Regions from separate parts of the Frankia sp. Cppng1_Ct_nod genome, predicted to be linked through region 1. Evidence: predicted binding sites of a transcription regulator. Region 1 holds the regulator's gene; each other region holds the start of a gene.
The links. The regulator LexA, encoded in region 1, represses DNA repair genes until DNA is damaged. The targets are predictions, from matches to a motif close to CGAACNNNNGTTCG.

Region 2: a site for LexA is predicted at 964-977, ahead of NBW77_RS09660 (alpha-ketoglutarate-dependent dioxygenase AlkB). Genes of this name have one in related genera too.
Region 3: a site for LexA is predicted at 1,138-1,151, ahead of NBW77_RS07900 (HNH endonuclease signature motif containing protein). Genes of this name have one in related genera too.

What each region holds. Positions count from the first base shown of each region.
Region 1 is NZ_CAKKTK010000020.1:16,510-18,776, reverse strand. It holds gene miaA (tRNA (adenosine(37)-N6)-dimethylallyltransferase MiaA) at 13-927, opposite strand; gene lexA (transcriptional repressor LexA) at 950-1,723, opposite strand; gene NBW77_RS08405 (LysM peptidoglycan-binding domain-containing protein) at 1,986-2,267, shown strand, end outside.
Region 2 is NZ_CAKKTK010000025.1:522-2,788, reverse strand. It holds gene NBW77_RS09665 (SOS response-associated peptidase) at 1-363, shown strand, start outside; gene NBW77_RS09660 (alpha-ketoglutarate-dependent dioxygenase AlkB) at 353-949, opposite strand; gene NBW77_RS09655 (ATP-binding cassette domain-containing protein) at 1,186-2,181, shown strand; partial or broken gene NBW77_RS09650 (ABC transporter permease) at 2,178-2,267, shown strand, end outside.
Region 3 is NZ_CAKKTK010000018.1:18,415-20,681, forward strand. It holds gene NBW77_RS07895 (AIM24 family protein) at 1-488, shown strand, start outside; gene NBW77_RS07900 (HNH endonuclease signature motif containing protein) at 1,177-2,267, shown strand, end outside.

The sequences.
Region 1 (2,267 bases):
GCCCATCGCACGTCAGGGCGAGCTGACCATGCCCGCCACCTGTTCGACGTCGGGACGGTCCAGCCAGATTATGCGGGGATCACGGCGAAACCACGACCTTTGTCTACGAGCGAATCGGCGCGTCGCGGCAATCGTGGCAAGTCGGGCGGACTCGGCCGACTCCAGTTCACCGTCCAGCCAGGCGAGGACCTGAGCGTAGCCCAGTGCGCGCGATGCGGTACGACCCTCCCGCAGGCCGATACCGGCGAGTGTGCGGACCTCCTCGACCATGCCCACGGCCCACATCACCGCCACGCGGTCGGAGATCCGGGAGTCGAGGTGCGGATGGTCGATGCCGATCTGGATCACGTCATATACCGCGCGATGGTCGGGAAGGGATGCGTTGAAACCGCCCGTGAGCTCCACCACCTCCAACGCGCGCACAATCCGACGGCCGTTGCTGGGCAGGATGGCGGCAGCCGCCTGGGGCGCCCGGCCGGCGAGATCGGCATGCAACGCCGCGGAGCCCCGCTCGGCCAGTTCCTGTTCCAGCCGGGCCCGCACCGCCGGGTCGGTGCCGGGGAAGTGGAGATCGTCGAGGACCGCCCGGACGTAGAGCCCGGAGCCACCCACGAGAACCGGGGTACGGCCGGCGGCGAGGAGCCCGTCGACCACCGTTCGTGCATGCGCCTGGTAGGACGCCACGTCGGCGGTACGGGTGACGTCCCAGACGTCGAGCAGGTGGTGCGGGATGCCGCTGCGCTCTCCTGGCGGCACCTTGGCCGTACCGATGTCCATTCCGCGGTAGAGCTGCATGGAATCGGCATTCACGACCTCGCCGCCCAGCGCGGCTGCCAGGCCGATCGCGAGGTCGCTCTTGCCGGCCGCGGTCGGCCCGACAACGGCCACGACCCGACCGGCATTCCGCCGGTTGGTAACGACATCCACTTGTGCAGCTCCCCGCGGGCCGTCAGACCCGGCGCAGGACCGCGACGATCCGGCCGAGGATCGACGCCTCGTCACCCGGAATTTCAGCATAGGCCGGGTTCTGCGGCTGGAGCCAGATGTGGCCGTCGCGGCGGCGTAGCGTCTTGACCGTCGCCTCGCCATCGATCATCGCGGCGACGATCTCGCCGTTGTCCGCGACCGGCTGCTGGCGGACAACCACCCAGTCCCCGTCACAGATCGCAGCATTGATCATAGAGTCGCCGGCAACCCGCAGCAGGAACAGGGTGCCCTCGCCGACGATCTCACGGGGAAGCGGGAAGACGTCCTCGACGGCCTGCTCGGCGAGGATCGGGCCGCCCGCGGCGATGCGGCCGAGCAGGGGTATGTATGCCGTCTGGGCATGGTTGCCCGCCGGTGTCGGGGACTCGCTGGCGCCCGCTGACGGCGCGGGAGACGGACCGGCGGGCAGAACCTCGCGTGCCGCAGGCCGTACCGGCGCATCCGCGGACAGCACCTCCATGGCTCGTGGGCGGTTCGGGTCCCGACGCAGGAAGCCCTTCTCCTCCAGAGTCTTGAGCTGGTGCGCCACGCTGCTGGTGCTGGTCAGCCCGACGGCCTCGCCGATCTCGCGCACGCTCGGCGGGTAACCACGGCGTTCGACGGAATTGCGGATCACTTCCAGCACCTTGCGCTGCCGAGGGGTCAGGCCCGAGGCGTCCGCCGGCCCGTCCGGCAGGTCGCGCACTGAGCCGCGGGGGGGCCTGCCGCGTCGGGCGCGGTTCTGGTCGGTGGTCATGCCTGCCGCTCTCCTTCGTTTTCGGTCGTGGGAGACTCCGCTCCCGGCATACCTGATGGTTTCACCATGAACCAGAGCTGGTGGCCACGACCTGCATCTGATCGGTACGACCGTAACCGCCGCGGCCGAATATCTCAAACGTCTGTTCGAGCGTGTTACGACGATTCCGTCGGATTCGGAAGTGCATACTCGACCAGACGTTCGATCGAACTTATGTTCATTATAGGTGCTGTTCGCGGTAGTGGAAGTAGAGGAGGTGGGTGTGGTGGAGAGATCGGCCGCACCTCCGCTGAGGCTGACCAGGCGGGGTCGAATCGTCCTGGTTGTTCTGGTTATGGTGGTTTTCAGCCTGGTCCTGTCTCTTGCGCGGGTGAGGTCGTCGGCCACGTCGCGGGTGGGTGACGGCTCTACTCGAGTGCACGTGGTGCGCCCCGGGGAGACCTTGTGGGGGATCGCCCGTGCGGTGGCTCCGGACAACGACACGCGGGTGGTTGTCGCCCGCCTGGCCGGTATGAACCAGCTCGACTCGACCGATCTTGTGCCC
Region 2 (2,267 bases), on a different contig from region 1:
CCATCGGGCGGTCGGCTCGCGACCTTCACCGTCATCACGACCACCGCGGCGGGTGGCCTGGAGTTTCTGCATCCACGTTCACCGGTGCTCCTCCCGCGGTCATCCTGGTCGCGTTGGCTCGACCCCCGTCTGGACGATCCGGTGGCCCTGACCGGGATGCTGGCACCCGCGCCGCCCGGCGTGTTGCGTGCCCATCCCGTCAGCGCGCAGGTGGGCAACGTGCACAACAACGGCGCCTACCTGCTCGACCCGGTGACCGCGGACGACGAACCGGGTCGCTCGGGCCAGCCGGCTGTGCGGGCCGGGAAGGTCATGCCCGATCGCGACGAACTTCCGTTCACCGATCATCCACTCACGAGTTGACCCAGCGCCAGGATGCGCTGATTCTGGGGCCGCAGGCGGTGACTTTCGGGACAGCGTGTTCCCAGTCGGCCTGGCAGCGGCCTCCCATCACCAGAAGATCACCGGAAGCGGGGAAGAGGGTCCGCGAGGCTCCGCCGCCACGCGGCCGGAACCGGAAGGGACGCCGTGCCCCGAGCGTCACGATCGCCACCAGGGTGTCGTCGAGCCTACGTAGTTCGCGGTCGCGGTGGAACGCGAGGCTGTCATCTCCGTCGCGGTAGAAGTTGAGCCCGACCGGGCCGAACGGAACCTGGTACCGGGTATGCAGTGCGCCGCGTGCCGATCCCAGCACCGGGTGGGGCAGCGGTTCGGACACGGCATACCACCGTGACAGGCGCGGATCGTCAACCATCCGTTCGTACATCCACCGCCGTCCGCGTCGCCACGACACCTGTGCGGCGAGGATCTCGCACAGCTCGTCGGCGCCGCGCAACCACCCTGGAGTGACGTCGACCCATGTCGTGTCGTCCAGGTGGATGCGGTTTGACGGGGGATCGCTGTTGATCTCAACTTCACCCGAGATCAACAGGCTGTACTGAAGGGACATGCGGACACGTTAGGTGAACGTATGTTCGATGTCGAGTCCGGTGCGCGTCATGTCAGTGGTGTGTGCGTCCGGTCAGCGCGGTGTGCCCATCCGGTCAGCGTCGTCGCGCACAGTTCGTCCTGACCATGGCGGGCCCGGCCCACCGTGGACCGCCCACGTCGAACGGGCGTCGGTCGGGCAGGCGAGAGACAGAGACAGAAACAGAGACAGAAACAGAGACAGAGCAGGGGATCTTCGTGGCAGAAGCGATCGAAGCCGAGGGACTGGTGATGAGGTTCGGTGCGGTCATCGCGCTGGATGGTGTCAGCCTCGTCGGGCGTACCGGCGCCGTGCTGGGCATGCTCGGTCCGAACGGTTCGGGTAAGACGACGACCGTCCGGGTGCTGGCCACTCTGCTGCGACCGACCGCCGGTCATGCCCGCGTCTGCGGTTTCGACACGGTGTCCGATCCGCATCGGGTTCGGGCCCGTATCGGCCTGACCGGCCAGTACGCCTCCGTGGACGAGGACCTGTCGGGGCTGGAGAATCTCTACCTCATCGGACGGCTGTTCGGGCTTTCCCGACGGCAGGCCCGGACCCGTGCCGGTGACCTCATCGAGATGTTCAACCTCGCCGAGGCCGCCGCGCGGCGGGCACGGACCTACTCCGGTGGGATGCGCCGCCGGCTCGACCTGGCCGCGAGCCTTGTCGGGAATCCCGCCGTCCTGTTCCTGGACGAGCCCACCACCGGGCTGGACCCGCACAGCCGCAACGACGTCTGGCGGATGGTGACGGAACTGGTTGCCGACGGTACAACCGTGTTGTTGACCACCCAGTACCTGGAGGAGGCCGACCGGCTCGCCGACGACATCGTCGTGGTCGACCATGGCCGCGTCATCGCGTACGGCACCCCTGACGAGCTGAAGAGCCGTGCCGGCGCGCAGACCCTGCACGTCCGGCTCACCGGCCCTGAACAGCTCGACGTTGCCGCGGCGACGGTTGCCGAGCTGGTCGGGACACGGCCGGCGCGGGACCTCGACACGAACCTGCTGACCAGCCGGGTGAGTGACCCGGCGGTGCTGGCTGTACTGGTACGCCGATTCGACGAGGCCGGGATCGTGCCGGCCGAACTGGCGCTGCTGCGTCCCAGCCTGGACGAGGTGTTCCTCGGCCTCACCGGTCATCTGGACCGGCCCGGGCAGCCGGAGCTGGTTGGTTCCGACGTTACGGATACGGATCGGAGTGCGGCATGAACACCGCCACCGGCATGTCGGCAGGCCCGCCGCACACCGCGGCATCCGCCGGCCCGGCCGGGGTGGAAACGGCTGGATCGTTCGCA
Region 3 (2,267 bases), on a different contig from region 1:
GTAACTACCAGGTGGAGCTGTCCGGGAACGGCAAGGTCGCGCTGGTGACGTCGGGCGCTCCGCTGGTCATGCGGGTGACCCCGCAGAACTACTACTTCGCGGACGCGGACGCGGTGGTGGGCTGGTCGTCGAGCCTGCAGGTGTCGATGCAGGCCGCGGTCACCTCGTCGTCGGTGTGGAAGCCGCGCGGCAACACCGGTGAGAGCTGGCAGATGCAGTTCTCCGGGGACGGCTATGTCATCGTCCAGCCGTGTGAGCTGCTCCCGCCCTACAACGCGCTTGCCGGTGCCGGCCTCGGCGGCCACTTCGGGCTCGGCGAGGGCGGTTTCGCCGGTAACGAGATGCACGGCCACCAGGGCGGTCAGGGGCACGGCGGTCAGGGGCACGGCGGCGGGGGCCTTCCGGGTGGCATCCCCGGAGGTCTGGGCGGAGCCCTCGGCGGCCTGTTCGGCAATCAGGGCCGGGGCGGCCTGTTCGGCGGCCGCTGATCTGAACGGCCCGTCTGTCCGTTTCCGCCGTCCGTCTGTTCGTTTCTGCCTCGTCATGCTGTTCGTGGGCATCATCGATGGCCTGCTGTGCCGCCGCGGATTCCCGAGCCTTTCGCTCGGCGATCTTGGCGGCCTGAGCTTTCGTCCCCTCGGCTTTTCGTGCGGCATGCTTGGCCATAGCACCTAGGGTGTCGAGGTGTGCACGCACCGCCTTCCCGAGGGTGTCGAGTGTCGCGGCATTCCCGCTGAACATCGGATCGTTCAGCGCGCAGACGCTCAACACCAGGGCCCGGCGGGCGTCGGGATCGGTCAGCTGTTGGAAACGCAGGTTCCGCCAGTCGGCGTACTGGCGTGCCGCAAGCTCCTTCGCGATCCGGCGGCACTGCGTGCTGAGGAAAACTTGGCGTCAGTACGGGGACGAGGAAGGAGCCGGCTTCCAGTGAGCTGTCGATCCGTACCTTCTATCGGATCGGTGACGGGATCGGTGCAGGTGTCCACCTGCCGCGCCAGGGACTCCCGGTAGGCGCGTATCCGATCAGCGGCGATCGCGGCGATCAGCGGCGATCGGTTCGAGGGCCGCCCTGCCGACTGGGCTCGTCATTCGGGTATCTGGTGCTTCTCGGCATTTCTTGGATTTATCGGCTATAGTCGAACATACGTTCGGTTCCGGGGGTGGGAGGTGATGGGGATGGCCGAAGGCGTCGCGGGAGACGCGGCGGGCGGCGCCGCCTGTGTCGATCTTGATTCTGAGGTGTTGGTCGGGTGGCTGAGAACGTCGCCGCCGGGTCCGGGGGTGATCGGTGTGCTGGCCGGGGTCGACCCGGGGTTGCTGTCACATTCGCAGCAGGTGGATCTACTGGTGGTGTTCGAGCAGGTGGCCGCGTGGGTGGCGGCAGGTCAGCAGCGGGTGTTGGCGGTGCTCGCGGCCAGCCCGGATGGTCCGGCTTCCCCGTCCGTGGACGACGAGGCGGTGTCGGGTGGTGGGGACGACTGGGTTCGTGAGGAGGTGGCGGCGGCATTGCGACTGTCGCCGGTGACGGCGGATCGGCGGCTACAGGTCGCGCGGGCGTTGGACGGCCGGTTGGGTGATACCTGGTCCGCGTTGACGGAGGGGTCGATCAGCTATGTACAGGCGGCGGCGATCGTTGCCGCGCTCGACGAGCTGGATGATCGGACGGCCGCAGCGGTGCAGGCACGGGTGTTGGGCCGGGCGTCGGGGCAGAGCCTGGCGGAGCTGCGGCGGTGTCTGCGTCGGGCGGTACTCGCCGCGGATCCGGTGAGCGCGGGCGAGCGGCATGAGCAGGCCCGGGTGGAACGTCGGGTGGAGCTGTGGCCGGCGCGGGATGGGATGGCGGAACTGCACGCGGTGCTGTCGGCGGAGGAGGCAGCGACGGTATGGACGGCGGTGGACGCGCTGGCCCACCAGCCCACCGATCCCGACCGCCAGCACCACAACCCGGACGGTATCGATGCGCGTCGGGCGGATGCGCTGGTCGGGTTGGCCACAGCCACACTGGCCAGGCCCGAGTTGCCGAGTCGCCATGGTGCCCGGCCGCACATCCAGGTGACGGTGGCCGTGACCACGTTGCTGGGTGTGGACGACGCGCCGGGTGAGCTGGCGGGGTACGGGCCGGTGACGGCGGAGGTGGCGCGTCGGGTCGCCGCCGACGGTGTCTGGCGCCGGCTGCTGACCGATCCGGTGACCGGCCGGTTGGTGGACTACGGGCGGACGGTCTACCGGCCGCCGGCGGATCTGGCTCGGTTCGTGATCGCACGTGA